Regions from separate parts of the Fusibacter sp. QWL-12 genome, predicted to be linked through region 3. Evidence: riboswitches for the same ligand, from Rfam matches in the RefSeq annotation. Region 3 holds a riboswitch; each other region holds the start of a gene.
What was found. A riboswitch is a leader RNA that binds a small molecule or an ion and turns the genes downstream of it on or off. The one in region 3 is predicted to bind cobalamin.
Positions count from the first base shown of each region.

Region 1: another riboswitch for cobalamin. It lies ahead of cobT (nicotinate-nucleotide--dimethylbenzimidazole phosphoribosyltransferase); the one in region 3 lies ahead of AC4PID_RS13745 (cobyric acid synthase).
Region 2: another riboswitch for cobalamin. It lies ahead of cbiQ (cobalt ECF transporter T component CbiQ); the one in region 3 lies ahead of AC4PID_RS13745 (cobyric acid synthase).

Region 1 covers NZ_CM178745.1:726,048-732,272, forward strand. The annotation lists gene AC4PID_RS03920 (ECF transporter S component) at 1-117, shown strand, start outside; gene AC4PID_RS03925 (response regulator transcription factor) at 285-959, shown strand; gene AC4PID_RS03930 (sensor histidine kinase) at 940-2,544, shown strand; gene AC4PID_RS03935 (pyridoxal phosphate-dependent aminotransferase) at 2,687-3,880, opposite strand; cobalamin riboswitch at 3,996-4,167, shown strand; gene cobT (nicotinate-nucleotide--dimethylbenzimidazole phosphoribosyltransferase) at 4,307-5,362, shown strand; gene AC4PID_RS03945 (glycerophosphodiester phosphodiesterase) at 5,429-6,160, shown strand; gene AC4PID_RS03950 (hypothetical protein) at 6,165-6,225, opposite strand, start outside.
Region 2 covers NZ_CM178745.1:1,924,459-1,930,683, forward strand. The annotation lists gene AC4PID_RS09405 (energy-coupling factor ABC transporter substrate-binding protein) at 1-321, opposite strand, end outside; gene AC4PID_RS09410 (energy-coupling factor ABC transporter permease) at 321-1,073, opposite strand; gene AC4PID_RS09415 (energy-coupling factor ABC transporter ATP-binding protein) at 1,089-1,931, opposite strand; gene cbiQ (cobalt ECF transporter T component CbiQ) at 1,933-2,817, opposite strand; cobalamin riboswitch at 2,969-3,151, opposite strand; gene AC4PID_RS09425 (Na-translocating system protein MpsC family protein) at 3,352-3,753, shown strand; gene AC4PID_RS09430 (methyl-accepting chemotaxis protein) at 3,871-5,604, shown strand; gene AC4PID_RS09435 (diguanylate cyclase domain-containing protein) at 5,673-6,225, shown strand, end outside.
Region 3 covers NZ_CM178745.1:2,861,193-2,867,417, reverse strand. The annotation lists gene AC4PID_RS13755 (pyridoxal phosphate-dependent aminotransferase) at 1-966, opposite strand, end outside; gene cbiB (adenosylcobinamide-phosphate synthase CbiB) at 1,005-2,060, opposite strand; gene AC4PID_RS13745 (cobyric acid synthase) at 2,063-3,565, opposite strand; cobalamin riboswitch at 3,695-3,870, opposite strand; gene AC4PID_RS13740 (peroxiredoxin) at 4,003-4,464, opposite strand; gene AC4PID_RS13735 (ACT domain-containing protein) at 4,628-5,077, shown strand; gene AC4PID_RS13730 (homoserine dehydrogenase) at 5,095-6,225, shown strand, end outside.

The DNA.
Region 1 (6,225 bases), 1.8 Mb from region 3:
CCTATCTTTAGTATTCCATGGAATATCGTTCAGTTTTCTGTAGGTGCCATTTTAGCATTCTTAGTGATTGCAGCACTTGAAAAAGCGAATATCAAGCATGAAACTTTATTTAGATAATTGATGTTTAAACAGGGATCACTCCCTGTAAAAAAAATTTTCAGGCATCGGGCCTTCAGATTTTACCACAAGCAAGATTGTGGCTTAATAAAAATTCGGCGCGTCATACGGTTGTATGATTTGCCGAATTTTGTTATATTTAAGACATGAACAAAAAGGAGAGACAGATGGAAAAAATACTAATTGTAGAAGATGAACTTAAAATCTCTAGAATTATCGATCTGCAATTGAAATACGCTGGATATGATACTGATTTTGCTTATGATGGTTCTGAAGCACTCGACAAAGTCAGACTTAATCATTATGACTTAATTCTTATGGATGTCATGATGCCCAAAACAGATGGTATAACTGCCTGTAATGCAATAAAGCGAATTAATCCTGATATGAAAATTATCATGCTCACTGCAAAGGATGATATTAATGATGTCATCAGTGGTTTGGATTCTGGTGCAGATGACTACGTCACTAAACCCTTTGTTTTTGAAGAGTTGCTTGCGCGCATTAGAGCCAATATACGAAAAAAAGCAAATACCACACCTACATCCGAAATTATGATGTTTGAGGATTTACTTATCAACTCTGTAACATTTGAAGTTACACGTTCTGGTAAACTTGTTGAGCTTTCTAAAACCGAGTTCGACTTATTAAAGCATTTAATCATCAATAAAGGAATCGTACTGACACGCGAGCAAATTTTGAATAAGGTTTGGGGCTATGACTATTATGGTAGTTTAAACATCGTCGATGTTTATATCAAATATCTACGAGATAAGATTGACCGAGATTTCGATCGAAAATTGATACAAACCATAAGGGGTCGTGGCTACGTTGTTCGATGATAAAATAAAGCAGATAAAAAACAGAATTAGACGAATTAAGTTATCCACTAGAATCACGCTGTCAAACGTGGTTCTTTTTACCATACTCATATCTTTATCTATGTATTTCGTTACACTTTTGACCAATCAATTTTTATATTTTAAGAATCGAGAAGATTTACAGACCACACAGCTTAAGATTCAAGAACTTTTGTATTCAGAGAAAGACACACTCTCTGCTATGTCTCCTGACAATAGGATTCCACATATTTTTAGATTGCTTGAGGATTACTATATCTTTGACAACTACAAAACCCTTGTCACGCTTTTTGATACCAACGGGAAAACGTCCTATCCTCTCAACAAGGATGTCTATGATCTTTTGATTCTTGATCAATTTAAGATTAATCCAGCTAATATTGATTTCAATGTTTCCTTTAATAAGGATATTTTACAAGGCAAGGAAATACTTACTTTCGAATTATTTAAGAAGTTAAATGCAAGTGAAACCATTAAGTACAAGGACATTTCTCTGCTCGTTCCAACAAGAGGTGAATCCCCATTCATCTCAGAATCTGACGTTATGGGTTTTGATGTTATGTACACAGTGGTTAGAATTGACATTGGCGAAGAGTACAGTCTTCTTGCATCGGTATTTATCTATCCAGATCTCGATCAAGATTTTCTGTTAAGTCTAAATTCAGCTCTATTGGTCTCTGCCATCATCGGCATTTTATTTTTATCCATTTTTGCGAAGTTCTTTACACGTAAAGCCTTAAAGCCACTTGTTGATCTTTCGAAAATCGCCCAAGGTGTCGATAATAAAATACTCAATTATCGTATCCCGCCAACTGAGAGTCATGATGAAATCGATACACTTATAAAAAGTTTAAATACGATGCTAGAAAATTTAGAGGGGTCATTTGAGAATCAAAAGAGATTTGTATCCGATGCTTCTCACGAGCTTCGAATTCCACTCACCATCGTTTTAGGATATATCGATTTATTAAAGACGATGGGTACTGGAAACGAGGCTCTATTAAAGGAATCACTCGATGCGATTGAGCTTGAAGCAACCCATATGAAGAATATGGTGGAGAAATTACTAACTTTGGCACGACTTGAGAACAATAGAATCAAAGTCACATATGAGGAAATTACCGTCTCAGAATTCTTTAGAAAAGGTTTAGAGGAATGCATTCGACTCTATCCACTCTATCATTTTAAAACCGAACTCAATTATGAAGGACTATTGTATATCGATTTAGAAATTATGACTCAAATTTTTAGAGCTTTGGTTGAAAATGCAGTAAAGTATTCCCTTGAGGACACAACGATTACTTTTAAATCCGAACAGCGCAATCAATATATTGCACTCTCATTAATCGATCAAGGACGAGGTATTGCCAAAGAAAGCATCCCCAACCTAACCAATCGTTTCTACCGCCTCAATGAAGACCGCAATCGTAGAACAGGCGGATCTGGACTAGGACTCAGCATAGTAGATGCCTTAATCAAGGCACATGGTGGACATATGAGAATAGAAAGTGAAGTTACTAAAGGCACTACCATTACATTATTCATTCCCAAAAAGAAGAGCCATTAGATTAGATTATATTAATCTTCACTATTTTAGACATAAAAAGACCTGTATATCATTTCGTTAGCAAGATGATTACAGGTCTAATTTTATATAATTTTTTATACGTTATAACTTAAATAGCGTTAATGATGCGATCATTAGTGAACTATTTCTTCATGTTTTTATAATGCTCAACTAGTTTTTCAAATGCAGGTAATGATCTTTCAATCATAGCCAAATCGACGCAATATGAAATTCTAAAATAGCCTGGATAGCCAAAACCACTTCCAGGTACCAAAAGTAAGTTGAACTTCTTCGCTTCCATAACAAATGCCACATCATCTTCTTCAAGTGCCTTAGGGAAAAGATAGAAGGCCCCTTTTGGTTCAACCATTTCAAAACCAAGTGATCTAAGCTTATCTAGTAGAAGGTCTCTTCTCATTTGATATTGTGAAATATCAACGGTTTCTTCTAATGAATCAGAGATAACTTTCTGCCAAAGTGCAGGTGCATTAACAAAACCGAGTGTTCTATTGCAAAAGGCCAAACCACCCATAAAAAGCTCAACATCTTCAAACTGGCTATTAATTGCAATATAACCAATTCTCTCGCCAGCAAGTCCAAGTGATTTAGAATAAGAATTTACCATTACAGAGTGTCTGAAGTAGTTGTGAATGTTTGGAACAACAACACCATCATATACAAGCGCTTTGTATGGTTCATCAGAAATCAAGTATATTTCTCTACCAAATTTTTCTTCAGCCTCAGTTAATACGCGTCCAATCCCTTTAAGGGTCTCTTCTGAATAGATGACACCAGTAGGGTTATTCGGTGAATTAATAATTACCGCACGTGTTTTTTCCGTGATGACAGACTTGAATGCCTCTAAATCTGGTTCAAATGTCTTTTCATCCGTTTTTAAGATGACTGGAACACCATTGTGATTATTAATATAAAAAATGTACTCAGCAAAATAAGGCGCAAATATAATCACTTCATCTCCAGCATCCATAACCGTTCGCAGAAGTACGTTGATTCCACCTGCTGCGCCAACAGTCATAAGGACATGCTCCTTTGCAATTGGCTGATCGATATCTCTATTGATTGCATCCGCTACCTTTTGTCTAACTTCAGGAAAGCCTGCATTATCCATATATCTATGTGCACCTGGTGTGTCAGCGTTTACAACACTTTTCAACTTATCAGTAACTGATTTAGGGGGTTCAAAATAGGGATTTCCTAAGCTATAGTCATAAACGTTGTCTTCGCCAAATTGCGCCTTGAGCTTGCTCCCCTCAACAAACATTCTTCTGATCCAAGACGCATTCTGTAAATTCTCGCGTACCTCTTTTGAAATCATGATTAACGCCTCCTTATCTATTTTCCTATACTATTATAACATGAAATTGTGCTTATGCAATTTTTTAATAAGGATTAAAATAATTTTATAAATTGACTTGTCTCTCATTCTACGCTAGAATGTAAATGTTATAGGTGCCAATAAATTGGAGAATAGGGAATTAGGTGAAAGTCCTAAGCGAACCCATCACTGTAAGACGGAGCGATCGCATATGCCACTGGGAAACTGGGAAGGCGCGATACGCATTGATGTTGAGCCAGGAGACCTGCCTGTAGTTGAATCAATGGACGACGGTAAAGTTCATTACCCAAGGGATAAGTTTATTCTAAATGATAAACTTACATTGAGGTAATGGGCTTTTTTTTCTGTTGAATTCAGTTCAGACTCACTTTATTGCCCCTAAAAAATTATTTTTGGAGGCCATTTATGAAAGCTTTTACAAACGAATTAAAACAAAAAATCCAACCACTCTGTATGGAAAAGATGACCGCTACACGTCAACGTGTCGATCAACTGGTCAAACCACAAGGCTCACTAGGTGCTCTTGAAGAAATCGCAGTTCAATTGTCTGGGATCTATAAAACCGAAAGACCTACAATTGAAAAGAAAGCAGTCATCGTCATGTGTGCCGATCATGGTGTCTGTGAAGAAGATATAGCATCAGCACCTCCAATTGTCACATGGGTTCAATCCCTTAACATTGCTAAAGGGGTAACAGGTGTAGGTGCATTGGCGAAGCATACCAGTACAACTGTATATGCTGTAGATATCGGGATTAATTTTCAAGAAAAACATCCCTCTCTCATTGATAGAAGAATAGCTAACGGAACTAACAATATCGCTAAATCAGATGCTATGACTACGGAGCAAGCTCTAGAGGCAATCCAAATTGGTATTGAAATGGTACGGATTGCAAAAGAAGAGGGTCATAATCTTATTGCAACAGGCGAAATGGGAATTGGGAATACAACGCCTTCCACTGCTCTTCTCTCTGTCTTAAGTGGTAAATCACCTGAAGAAATCACAGGCGTTGGTGCGAACTTTCCAATTGAAAAGCTATCACATAAGGCATCTGTCATTAGACGTGCCATCGAATCAAAATCAAAGTCACAACTGGAAAACCCAATAGAGTTATTGGCTGCACTTGGTGGATATGATATTGCCGGTATGACCGGAATCATGCTCGGAGGCGCTATCTATCGTGTACCAGTAGTTGTAGATGGCTATATATCAACCGTTTCGGCCTTAATCGCAAAAAAAATAAACCCAGATGTAGTCGCTTTCCTTTTTGCCTCACATGCTTCTGAAGAAAAAAGTGCAAGTTTGGCTACTGAGTTACTCGGTCTTAAGCCCTATCTTCACATGAACATGCGTTTAGGTGAAGGCAGTGGTGCAGTTCTAGCGTTTGGTCTAATTGAGTCAGCATGTGCGATGAATAATGATATGATAACTTTTGAGGAAGCTGGAATTGCAGTTGTATAATCTAAATGGTCATTTTGATCAATTCATATTATAATAAAAAAAAGATGACTAATTTGGAGGGATCATATGACTAAGATATTTGGACACAGAGGTGCAAAAGCCTATTATGCTGAAAATACGTTAACTTCATTTCGAAAAGCGCTTGAAATGGGAGCAGACGGTCTGGAGCTTGACATTCATTATTCAAAGGATGGTGAAATCATCGTTTTTCATGATTTTACACTTGATAGAATGTGTGGTGTAAATGGCAATATCTTTGATTTCACACTTGCAGAATTAAAGCAACTGAAAGTCCAATTTAAAAATCAATACGATCAAATACCTACGCTACAAGAAGTGCTTGAGCTTATAAAAACATTTGATCAAGAAACTGGGAAAGCTACCATTCTAAATGTTGAATTTAAAGCAGGCAGTGATTTTTATCCTAATATTGAGACACAAACCCTATCACTCTGCAATCGTTATTTGCCAAAATCACAATTGATCTACTCTTCATTTGATCATTATGCGTTACTCAAAATCAAAGCGCTAGATCCTGAAGCACAAACGGGTATCTTAACTGCAAGCGCAATGGTTGCACCGTGGGAGTATACTAAAAGATTAAATGCCGATTATTATCACCCAGCTTATCAGTCTTTAACCAATAGAATGTTAGGTGAAATCAAGCAGCATACACTTCTTCTTAATGCGTATACGATTAATGACCCTACTGTTGCAAAGGGTTTAATCCAATACGGTATAGAAGGTATTATCACCGATATGCCCGATGTCATGATCGAGCTTAGAAATAATAACTAGCAAACTAAATCAAAGCTTCTAGTAAATTACCACTAGTCGTTTTTCCAGACTTATTTTGATCATTA
Region 2 (6,225 bases), 940 kb from region 3:
ATCTTCCATAGCTCTCATTTTTTCTTGTTTTGTTCTCTCTACAAATCGTCCTAAGAAAAAGGCGATGATCCCAACACCGATACCCGTTTGAACACAGAAAAGTAAGCTTTCGACTTCTCCAGGCAGTTCGCCATCGATCCATCTTTCCATAACCGGGGTGAACCAGGGTTCGTATTCAGTACCTGTAATTTCAGAGACCACCTGACTGCCTGCATCATCAGAACCACCAAATTCAGCGCCTTTTACGAGGAAAAGTGGAACAATCGCGATGATTAGAACGAGGGAGAGCAATAAAACGACCTTTAACTTTGTTTTTTTCATCACTCTTCACCTACCTTTATAAATCCAATGCCCTTAAGCTCAGATTTTGCATAAGTTTCAAGCGCCATGATGATTAAGACACTGAGGATGCCTTCGATAATTGCCAGTGGGATTTGAGTCGGAGCGAAAACTGCAAGGAATTTTGCGCCTGAAACCAGAAAGCCACCAGATTCTGAAGGATAAGCAAGCGCAAGTTGTAAGCTTGTGATGCAGTAAGTGAAAAGATCACCTAAAGCTGCAGCTAAAAACACGCTCATATGCTTGCCGACTTTGAGTTTGCGACAGATCACATAGACGGCATAGGTTAAAAAAGGCCCTGCGATCGCCATTGAAAATGTGTTTGCACCCAGTGACGTCAAGCCGCCGTGTGCAAGTAGAATTGCTTGAAAAATGAGTACAATTACGCCAAGTACACTTACAGCAGTTGGACCAAAGAGGATCGCACCTAGGCCTGTTCCTGTCATATGCGAACAACTACCTGTAACTGAGGGGATTTTTAACGATGAAATGACAAAAATAAACGCACCGGACATAGCGATGAGTGTGATTGATTTGCGATCGTTGTTAACCGTTTTCTTTATAGATAGATAACCCAGTACTAAGAATGGCAGTGTAATTGCGCCCCATAGGATACAATACATTGGTGGTAGATAACCTTCCATAATATGCATTGCATTTGAAACTGGTACAAAGCCGACGATGAAAGCAATGGCGATACTGACCATAAAGATCGTTTTTTGTTTCAAATTCATGATGTGTCCTCCCTATCAAATATTGGTGTAATTTTTAATCAGCGCTTTTAGCGCTTCAGAGGTTCTTGGATAATCATCATTAGCAGGTAGAAGGGAAGCTTCTACCATTGCCTCATAAACAGCTAGCAGGCTTGGCTTTACGAGATTGGCTCTTTTTAAAAGCGCATCGTTCTTGAAAATCTCAAGAGCAGTACCATCACCTATGATTTGTCCCTTGTCAAACACCACCACTCGATCTGCCCAGCGATAGGCAAACTCAATATCATGAGTGGACAAGATCAAGGTTTTACCCGAAGCATTTAGATCGTGAAGTAGGCTTTCGAGCATTTGACTGCCGACAGGATCAAGAGAGGCAGTGGGTTCATCAAATATGATGACTTCAGGATGCATCGATAGAATGCCTGCTATCGTGACACGTTTCTTTTCACCACCACTTAGATAATGAGGTGGGCGATCTGAAAGTTCGGTCAGGTTTAGAGTTTCAAGTGCAGCGTCAACGCGCTGAGTTACCTCTGAACGAGACAGCTTTAAATTCATAGGTCCAAAACCGACTTCCGAACGTACGGTGGACGCAATGATCTGGTTATCTGCATCTTGGAAAACGATGCCGATGTGCTTTCTAAGATTTTTAAGACTGCCCTTATTAAGCTCAGTTCCGCGATAAAGGATCGACCCTTCGTCAGGCGAATAAACCCCATTTATATTTAAAAAGAAGGTAGATTTTCCAGAACCATTGGCGCCGATAACGGCGATTTTTTCGCCTTCACTAATGATGAGGTCAATGCCGTTTAAAGCATTCGTACCGCTGCCATAGGTATATTTTAACTGTTTGACTTCAAGTATGGTTTCAGTGCGCATTTTATCCCCTTAAGTATGAATTTAGCCCTACCATGAAAATGAAACTGACGAGAACAGATACTGTTGCTAAAAGCTTAGGATTAAAGTACCTTTCTTCCTCGTAGTAATGGTATTCACCTTCATAACATCTGGATTCCATTGCAATATAGTATTGATTGGCCTTTTTAATAGATTGAATGAGTAGCCCAGCTGCGATTTGACTAAACGTCCTCAGGGAGGCTTTATAGTCGACATAACCATTCCTCGACTCAGCAGCATTTTTCATACGCATCGTAACGTCTAGTAGTATGAAAATAAACCTATAAGTCAGTGCCATCAGCTCTATGATCAAGCTTGGAAGATGACACTTTTTTAGTACTAAGATTACCTCTGAAGATGGCGTAGTAAGCGCCAACATCTGCAAACAGCTAATGGCTGCAAACATTTTTAATCCCAATAATCCAGCTGCTTTCAGAAGATCAAGATTTGTATAGAGATACCCACTCAAAAATCTGACCGATAAACCGGAAGGCACCAGCGTGCTATAATCGACACTAATCGTCAATAGACTCAGAAGTATGAAAGTTATCGGAATTGAAAGAACTCTCAAATACTGAACCAGACTCAGTTTGCCGATAACGACCACAAGAAACATCGCTGTCACCAAGATCATCGTGGAGACCAGCGCAGAATCGAATCCGATTCCCATCAACAGAAGTGAGATTGAAAGAACTGACTTTAGTACTGGGTGCCAGTGTTTTAATCCCGATTGATAGGCATAGTAATCGATTGAGAGCGATTCACCGTGATGATGATGTTTTTTACCTTGCGTCTTTGCTGATTTTAGGACGTTTGCGAAGATGATCATAATCATGATCAAGATATATGATAATGCGATGAGTTTCATTTGATTCCTGCTTTCATAATAAATTAAAATCAAAAAGACCTCTCGAAACGAATTCGAGAGGCCATGTCATCAAAGCTCATAGCAACAAGGTTTTCAGATGCCCAGAATAGGCGCACTTCAACCGTGTATCTCCTCTATATCTTCGTAGAGTTTACAGATACAAGAAATGGCAGGCATTCTGACTTAAGCATCAACATCTTTTCCACCTTCCCAGTTACCCAGTGGCACTACGGAAAAGACTCTTCTATTACAGCGGCGAGACCGTGGGAGATTTACACTCCACTTTCCTTTTAACAGTAGAAAAACCTACTGCACCTATTTCTATTTTTAATTACGACTCTAATTATAATGGGTTGATAAGAAAATATCAATTGAAATTAAAAATAATTTTAGTTGTGTTTGAATCCCCCAATTTCCTGAGTTAATTAAAATGATTCAATTGTGAAGGTGAATTCTAGGGAATTATTTACAAAAAAATGAAGAATAAATTAACTTCCGCAAGTATACTTGCAAATAAATGGTTTTAGTTTTATAATGAAATTGTATATTGTAATAATTTATTCATGTGGTGATGAGTTGATTTTTTCGAATGATGATAAAAGCAGGTTTCTAAAGGCGTTTACAGACATAATAAAAAGTATCAACGGAAAGGGCCCTAAGAATATATATATAAAATATTATGAAGAAGAGCTTCACGTGGTATTACAGGGGGTTGTCACTGAATACGAACGCTATTTAATTGAGAATTTTGGAGATGAAGCGATTGAAGTATTTACTAGCTTTTATCAAAGAGATTGTTTGAATACGGAGTATAAATTTTTAAATAAAATCAACGATCAGTTTCAATTTAGTTTCTATAAATTAGAAGTTGATTTCTTAAATGATATTTTTGTATATAAAATGAAAATTATGCATCAAAGTGATTTGAACGAATAGCTTGGTTGGACTAAAAGAGAGATAATTATCTGGCTGAAAAGTAAAACCGATCTTAATATGTCATATGACATATTTAAGGTCGGTTTTTTTGTTATAAAAAATGAGGGAGGAAAATTTATGAAGGGGTTTAACAATTTAAAAACGGGCACAAAAATTATTTCTGGTTTTATTTTAGTTGCGATTATTACTGCTGTAGTAGGAGTCGTAGGGATGATGGTGACACAAAAAGTGGACGGTTATTTGGAAGAACTATATTCAGAGAGGCTAATTCCAAACGCGATTCTAGGGAAAATTCAGCTTAACCAAGCAGAAGCTCATTTTGAAATGGGGGAGCTACTTTATAAATCTCAGCTTGGTAATGTAGATAGTATCATTAGCGACGTCACTCAGACACTAAATCGTATTGCTACAGAGAACAATGATTTAATTGAAGAATATGAAGCCAGCAACCCACATGAGGACGAGCTTGCGCTACTAGAAGCCTTTAAATCTTCAAACACTGCCTACAGACAATACCGTGAGGAAATCATCTCATTGGTATCACAAAAAAAATACAGTCAAGCTATTAAGCTTAACGAAACGGCTGCAGAGCTCAGAGAGCAAACAGAAAATGATTTAGCAGATCTAAAGGATATGAATAACCAAATTGCAATAGAGCTTAAAGATAACAGTGATGCTTATATGATAATGGGTAGAACGACTACATTTATTTTAACCGCAGCGAGCATTTTTTTAGCCATTTTTATTGGATTATTAATTACTAGAAATATCGTCAGAGGTCTTAAAGAAACAGTCAAACAAGCTGAATACTTAAGAGAAGGTGACTTTAGGCAAAGTCAAAATGAAGCGTTCACGAGTAGAAAAGATGAAGTGGGTCAACTTGCGAAAGCATTTGATGAAATGACAGGTAAGCTTAAGACGCTACTTACAACCATAAATAGAAACAGTATGGAAGTAACTTCTACAAGCCAAGAATTAAGTGCAACAGTTGAGGAAATTAACGCTCAAGTGCAAAATGTAAACTCGTCAACACAGGAAATTGCAGCGGGTATGGAAGAAACATCTGCAGCCATAGAAGAGATAAGTTCATCAGGTATACAAATTAGAAACTTCTCAGAAACATTAGTAAATCAAGCTGAAGAAGGTAATATGAATTCAATGGAGATTGCAAATAGAGCTTCAAAGCTGCGTGAAGGTGCTGAAAAAGCAAGAGATAATGCAATCAATATCTATCAAGACAGACAAAAAGAAATCCACGCTTCTATCGAACGAGGTAAAGTCGTCTCAGAAATCATAGTCATGTCAGAATCTATAGAGAAAATTTCGGAGCAAATTAACTTACTTGCATTAAATGCAGCTATCGAAGCAGCGCGTGCTGGCGAGCATGGTTTAGGATTTGCTGTAGTTGCGGACGAGGTAAGAAAACTAGCTGAAGCATCTCGTAAATCAGTAGATCAAATAAATATTCTAGTAGAAGAAGTTAATGTTGCTTTTAATGATCTCTCATCAAACTCAAATGAGCTGCTTACATTTATTGACACAAAAGTAATCGCGGACTATGATGTACTTGTAGAAACTGGAGATTTATATCTTAAAGATGCTGAGTATGTCAGTCATTCTATGAATTCTTTTAATCTCAGTGCGGGAGAAATAAACACTGCCATCGATCATATCAACACAGCGATAGAATCAGTAGCCAGTGCTATTGAACAAGCAACCGCAAGTAGCTTAGAGATTACAGGGAACGTCGAGGAAGTTACTAAGGCTATTGATGAAGTCTCTAAGGTTGCAAATGTACAAGCTGCCTTAGCTGAGGAACTCAATAATAATGTCAATGTATTTAAAATTTAAACTAAAAGAGAATCTTTAACAGTTCAAGAGGGGAAGTCCCCTCTTGATATTTATAAAGGTAGGCAATGATGAAACCAGAATATGAAGAAAAAAGCCAAATGACTTATACTAAAACCTTATATAATCTCATTGATCATGCACCCATAGGTATGCTTTTACTAAATGCAGAGACTGAAGTAGTCTATGCAAATGAAGTGATGGAAGCCTATTTTGAATACTTTCCTGAAAGCGAGTCTAGGCAATTTGGGAACTTATTTAACTGTCAAATCGTCTCAAATGAAGCGGATGCCTGTGGAACAAAACGCCAATGCTCTAATTGTAAAATTAGAAACTCAATAAAAAATGCAATACAATACCACCGCCCAATAAAGGATATTAAAGTCCATAAGACATTTGTTAAAAGTGGGTTATCGCAGAATAAATGGTTGGATATGTCCATTGTACCTATCATTATCAAAGAAGAACTGAATCTTGTTATTTATATCAATGACATTTCAGAAAGTACGAAATACCAAATCAATCTTGAAATGGATGCGTTATTACATTATGAAGATAATAATAAGGAAAAGACTCAGTTTCACGAAAATGTGATTAGAGATATTAGTGAAAATTGTAATGCCG
Region 3 (6,225 bases):
AAAATGCACGTCTTGATCTATAAGATCTCGATAAATTTTTTCGCAAATTTCAACTTCGTAATCCAGCTTGATTAAAACAAAGTTTGCCTCTGCTGAAAAAACATCAACACCGTTTATCCCTTTGAACTGATCTTCTACCCATGTGCTTTCTGTAGTGACCCACTTTTCCAAATCGCTTCTGAATGCCGACTGCTTCATAAAATAAGGGATCATGCGCAGCGCAAAATGGTTAAGTGCCCAGGGTTCTCGCAATTTGTTTATCTTCTCTATTAGAACCTTACTACCAAACAAGTAGCCAATTCTAATACCCGGAACGCGATAAGTTTTCGTCATAGAACGAATGATAATGATCGGATATTTTTGAGTTAAGACCTTCATTTTCTCATGGTGATCTGGTCGATCCTTAAACTCGACAAAGGATTCATCGATCACTAACGTTGGCACTTCATTTTCTGGAAAAAGTGCCAGAAACTTTTCAATCTCATCAGCATGTATAAAATGACCAGTTGGATTATTTGGGTTACAAAAATAGACTGCCTCAGCCATGCGACCAAATCTTAATCTCGCTGTCTTCAATACCGCCTCTGAAACATGCATCATATTTAGATCACGTTCCATAAATGTAGCTACGTGTTCAATTTCAGTTTGATTTTGTTTTAAAGCTCTTTCATACTCTGTAAATGTCGGTTGAAGTATCACTGCGCTTTCAAACTTAAGTGCTCTTGCGATGAGATAAATTAAGTCAGTAGCGCCATTTCCTAAGACGATTTCACTTTCACTTAAGCCCAGTGCCTCTCCGATAGACCGTCTAGCGGTAATACCATCAATTTCAGGATACTTCATCATTTCTTCTATGCTGTCATAGATCAGTGCTTTTAGCTCATTTTCGAACTTAATTTGTGGAATGTTCACACTTAAATCAATGAGACCTTCTTTTTTAAGCTGCCCGCCATGGTAGTTCATCATTCGATTTTACTCCTTGTCTTTGAAAAGCAAAGCACGTTTTACCCCAAAGGATGAAACGTACTAAAAATTGCCAAAAGTATGGTTATCGCTGCTACAAGCCACAATGTGCTATAGAGGATTCGATTGGTTTCGTCTATGTGCTGAACCTCGATTTCATGGATTGAATCACCGATGGTTGGCTTTACAACGACGTTGCCAAAATAGGTATTGGTGCCGCCCAGTCTAATGCCCAAAAGTCCCGCTACCACCGATTCAGGATGTGCAGAGTTCGGACTTTTGTGATTATAACGATCTCTCATAAATACACGATAGGCATTCTTTATTGAGTAGTCGTAATTTATCGTATAAGCTCTCTTTACTGAATAGGTATCCTCTACTGAGGTTTCGTTTTTACCTGTGTTGGCGTTCTTCCTCAAGCTACCGCTCACCCCACCTGCAAGAATCATCAGCAATGCGCCAAGCCTCGCTGGAATGAGATTAAATAGATCGTCCAACTTGGCAGATGCAAACCCAATTTCACGATAGGGATCGTGGATATAGCCCACCATTGAATCCAATGTATTTACTACCTTATACGCCACAGCAAGCTCAACTGAGATGCCGAATGGCGCACCGATCAGCATCATAAAAAGTGGCGCTAAAACACCATCTATGGTATTTTCAGCAACGGTTTCAACAGTTGCTCTAACAATGCCCGCTTCATCTAACTGACTGGTATCACGACCAACCAAATATGAGATTTGAAGCCTCGCCTTTTCTATATCGTTTTGCAATAGTGTCTCTGCAACCTTTTTTGCTTCATCACATAAGCATTTTGAAGCCAAGCAAGTAAACAGTACATAAACTGCTAGAATTTTAAAAAATAGAGGTGGGAGAAGTAGATGCAGGATCACAATAGGTAAAACTGCAGCCGCAATTGAAAGGAAGACGAGAAAGTAACCACCTACCACTAGGTTTGTGAAATGCTTTCTGACCCACCTTTCATTACGTTTGATCAACCACCCGTAAAACCTAACTGGATGCGGCCAATTAGGAGGATCACCAATTAATCGATCTAGAAGTATCGCAATTGCGATGATTACAAAATAGTTCATTCTTAACTCCTAGATGCATTTAGAATGTCTTTCAAAAGTGGCATGTTAAGGTGTTCTTTAACATGCTTTGCCAATCTATCGTATTCAAGGTCTTTTAGCTGCTCGTAGCTAAGTGTCGCCGTATTTTGAGCTAATCCCTTGTGGTTTCTAATTTCACTTAATAAAGCATTTCTAAAATCATCATTGTCAAAAATACCGTGATAATAAGTGCCCATAACAAGCCCATCTGAGCTGATTTGACCATCCTCATGACCCTTGTCTGTCACTAAAAATGCCTTCGATTCACCACTCAGCACAGTAGATTCACCCATATGGATCTCATAGCCGGTCACCTCAGTGCCAACTAGTTTCTCATCTGTGATGGTATGAAGAATTTTGCCCTTTGCTTGACGTGTCGTTTTTTCTTTTGCCATTTGCGTCGCTACATTTAAAAGTCCTAGACCATTAATTTTCACTTCTTTTGATTCTACGCCATAATTATCCTCTATGGTTTGTCCTAGGATTTGGTAACCACCACAGACGCCTATGAGCTTCTTACCTTGTCTATGGTATCTGTAAAGTGCTTGCTGAAATCCATATTCACTTACAAATCGCATGTCGTGAATCGTATTTTTACTTCCAGGAATGATAATGAGGTCACAATCGCTCACTTGCTCTGCTTCTGTTAAATAATTCAGGTTTACATCGGGTTCGATATCAAAAACAGTAAAATCAGTAAAATTGGACATATAAGGGAGTTTAACCACTCCGACTTTGATATCGCCTTTTTTATTTGCATTAAACCTTTCAGTCACGCTGTCTTCATCGTCTATTTTTAAGTTTTGGATATGCGGAATAACACCAACACATGGGCGATCGATTAGCTTTTCAAGCATTTCAACGCCTGGCATAAGTAAGCTAACATCCCCTCTAAATTTGTTGATCAAAAATCCTTTGACACGCTTCTGCTCAGATTCACTCAAAAGCATAAAAGTACCATATAATGAAGCAAAAACGCCACCTTTGTCCACATCTCCGATTATGATCACATCAGAATCAACGAGCTCTGCTAAGCCCATATTGACGATATCTCGCGATCTGAGATTGATCTCAGCTGGTGACCCTGCGCCTTCAATGACGACAACCTCATACTGATTTGCCAAAGCATCAAAAGCTGCCTTTACATGGGGAATTAAGATTTCTTTAGCTGAAAAATAATTAAGTGCATCCATATTGGTAAATACGACGCCATTTAATATGACTTGGCTACCCACATCACTTGTAGGCTTTAATAAAACAGGGTTCATTTCCACAGTTGGTTTAATACGTGCTGCCTCAGCTTGAACCACTTGCGCACGCCCCATTTCTTTTCCGTCTTCTGTAATAAAAGAGTTCAATGCCATATTCTGTGATTTATAGGGTGCTACTTTTATGCCTTCGTCATTCAAAATACGACACATAGCAGCCACAATTAAACTTTTTCCAACAGATGAACCCGTACCCTGAAACATAATTTTTTTCGCCATATTTCCCCCAAATAATCTATAAAAAACGCCATTAATATATAAGAAAATGTTTTCTTGTATAAAAAAAACAGCACACGAGGAAAACGTGTGCTGGTATCTACCATTCCACATAACTTCCCTCCGAAGTATTGGTTATATTACATCAAGGCAGGTTTCCTGGCTTATAGTTCACTTTACTTTCCGACCTTCCCGATAATCGGTGGTATTCCGGATTTCATCCCTAATTACAGTAGCGGGGGCTGCAGAGGATTTCAACCTCTTTCCCTCTTAGCTTATGGCTAAGCACCTAGATGGCTATTCAATTAAACTCATTATAATCTTGTGACAAATAATTGTCAAGCTATAAACAAAATATTTATGCCCTTCTAATTAAAAATATACTATATTTAGATCGAGACATACAATAACGATCAATATATAGTATATTATTTAATCTGTTACTTTTCAAGATGTTCTTCAATAAAATTCAAAACTTCTTTTGCATGACCGACCGCTTTTATGTCGCGAAACTCTTTCACACATCTCAAACCTTCATTAAAAATGAATGTTGATCTTACGGTCCCCTTCACTGCTTTTCCATACATTTTTTTATCCTTGATAACATCAAAATCAGTTAGCAATAATTTATCTTTATCACTAATTAGCGTGAACGGAATTTGATATTTGTCTTTAAATTTTTCATGTGAACTCAGCGTATCTTTACTAATGCCATAAACATGATATCCGAGCGCTCGAAAATCATCATATAGTTCACCAAACTCTATCGCTTCGGTTGTACAAGCAGAAGTATTATCTTTAGGATAAAAATAGAGAACAAAATTTTGATTTTTTAATAAGTCCAAAGTAATCACTTTATTACCAGTTGCAGGTAACTCAATTATCTCTTTAAAATACGACATTTTATGCCTCCAAATAATTGTATTTAACTGTATTATACCCTTGTTCAAGAAAAAAAACATTATTTTTCTCAAGCATTTTATTGTCACTGTGATTAACCTATGCTATAATCCTTGTAATGCAAACGACGTACAGTTGTACGCGATAGAAAGACAGGGAGGCAATATGGAAAAAGGTAATTTTTTAATGATTCACATTAATGTTCTTCCAGAAGTGTTCTTAAAAGTTGTTGAAGCCAAAGAACTACTACATAATGGAAAAGCATCATCTGTGGCTGAGGCTGTTAAAATAGTTGGAATTAGTCGAAGTACTTTTTATAAATACAATGATTATGTTTTCACACTAACGGATGGCTTCTTAGGTAAGAAAGCGACAATTTCAATGACCTTGGATCATCATTCGGGAATTCTATCTCAAGTACTAGAGATTATCGCTGAAAATCATGGCAATATTCTTACGATTAGTCAAAGTACACCGATTGATAGGAAAGCAAATGTTACTATTACATTAGATATAACGGAAATGTCTACGACATTTACCTCTCTCACACAAGAATTAAAAAATATTGAAGGTGTGTATCGATTTACATTAGACGCCATCGAATCAAACGAATAAATCAACTAGGGGGCAAAATGAAAGTACTACTATTAGGCTATGGCGTCGTTGGATCTGGCGTCTATGAGTTAATACAAGCAAACAAAAACCGATTTAATGAAGAGTATGATCAAAATGTCGAAGTTGTTGGCATCCTCGTCAATCGATTAGACAAATATGCTGAATTACCTCATTTTAATTTATTTACTAATGACTTTGATCAACTGTTTCAACTGGATTTTGATGTGGCAATTGAAACCATCGGCGGAATAATGCCAGCATTTGATTACGTGAGTTCTCTTCTAAAGCGTGGCATACCAGTTATTTCTTCCAATAAAGATCTAATCGCTGAAAAAGGTGCCGAACTGCATAAGCTTGCACTTGAACATCAAGTTGAACTCAGTTATGAAGCAAGCGTGGGTGGTGGCATCCCAGTTCTTAAACCACTTAGAGAATGTCTTGGTGGTGATCAAATCCATGAAATAATGGGCATTATCAATGGTACAACTAACTTCATTCTAACAAAGATGATTCATGAGAATATGAGCTACAGTGATGCCTTAGCTGAAGCACAAGCTGCTGGGTTCGCAGAGGCTGATCCGACTTCTGATGTAGAAGGACTTGATGCCACAAGAAAAATCACCATTTTAACCAAACTTGGTATGAAGACGAATATCAATTGGAAAGAGGTTCCGGTTCAAGGAATTACAAAAATTGCTTTTGAAGATGTTTTGTTTGCAAACAGTCAACGGAAGATCATAAAACTATTAGGAATTTCAAAGCAGTTTGATGATGGGCTATATATCGGCGTCAGACCTGTGATGTTGCCATCAAGTTCAAAATTTGCTTCGATAAACAATGAGTTTAATGCAATTAGCGTTGTTGGAGAAGCAGTAGGTGAATTGTTTTTTTCAGGAAAAGGTGCGGGTAAAAATCCTACAGCTACTGCAGTCATAGGTGATTTGGTTGATCTAATGCAAAACAAGAAAAAATCAATCAACCGAATATTAAAAGAGGTGCCTCAATTAAAGCTTTATCCAGTTGCTACATCATGGCTTATTAGCATTCCAAAACAACAATTTAATGCTATTGAAGTTAGATCTCTTAATGATTATAAGTTGTTTGTTCTTACTGGCTCAGAGATTAAACCTCTTCCTTCGACAGATAAA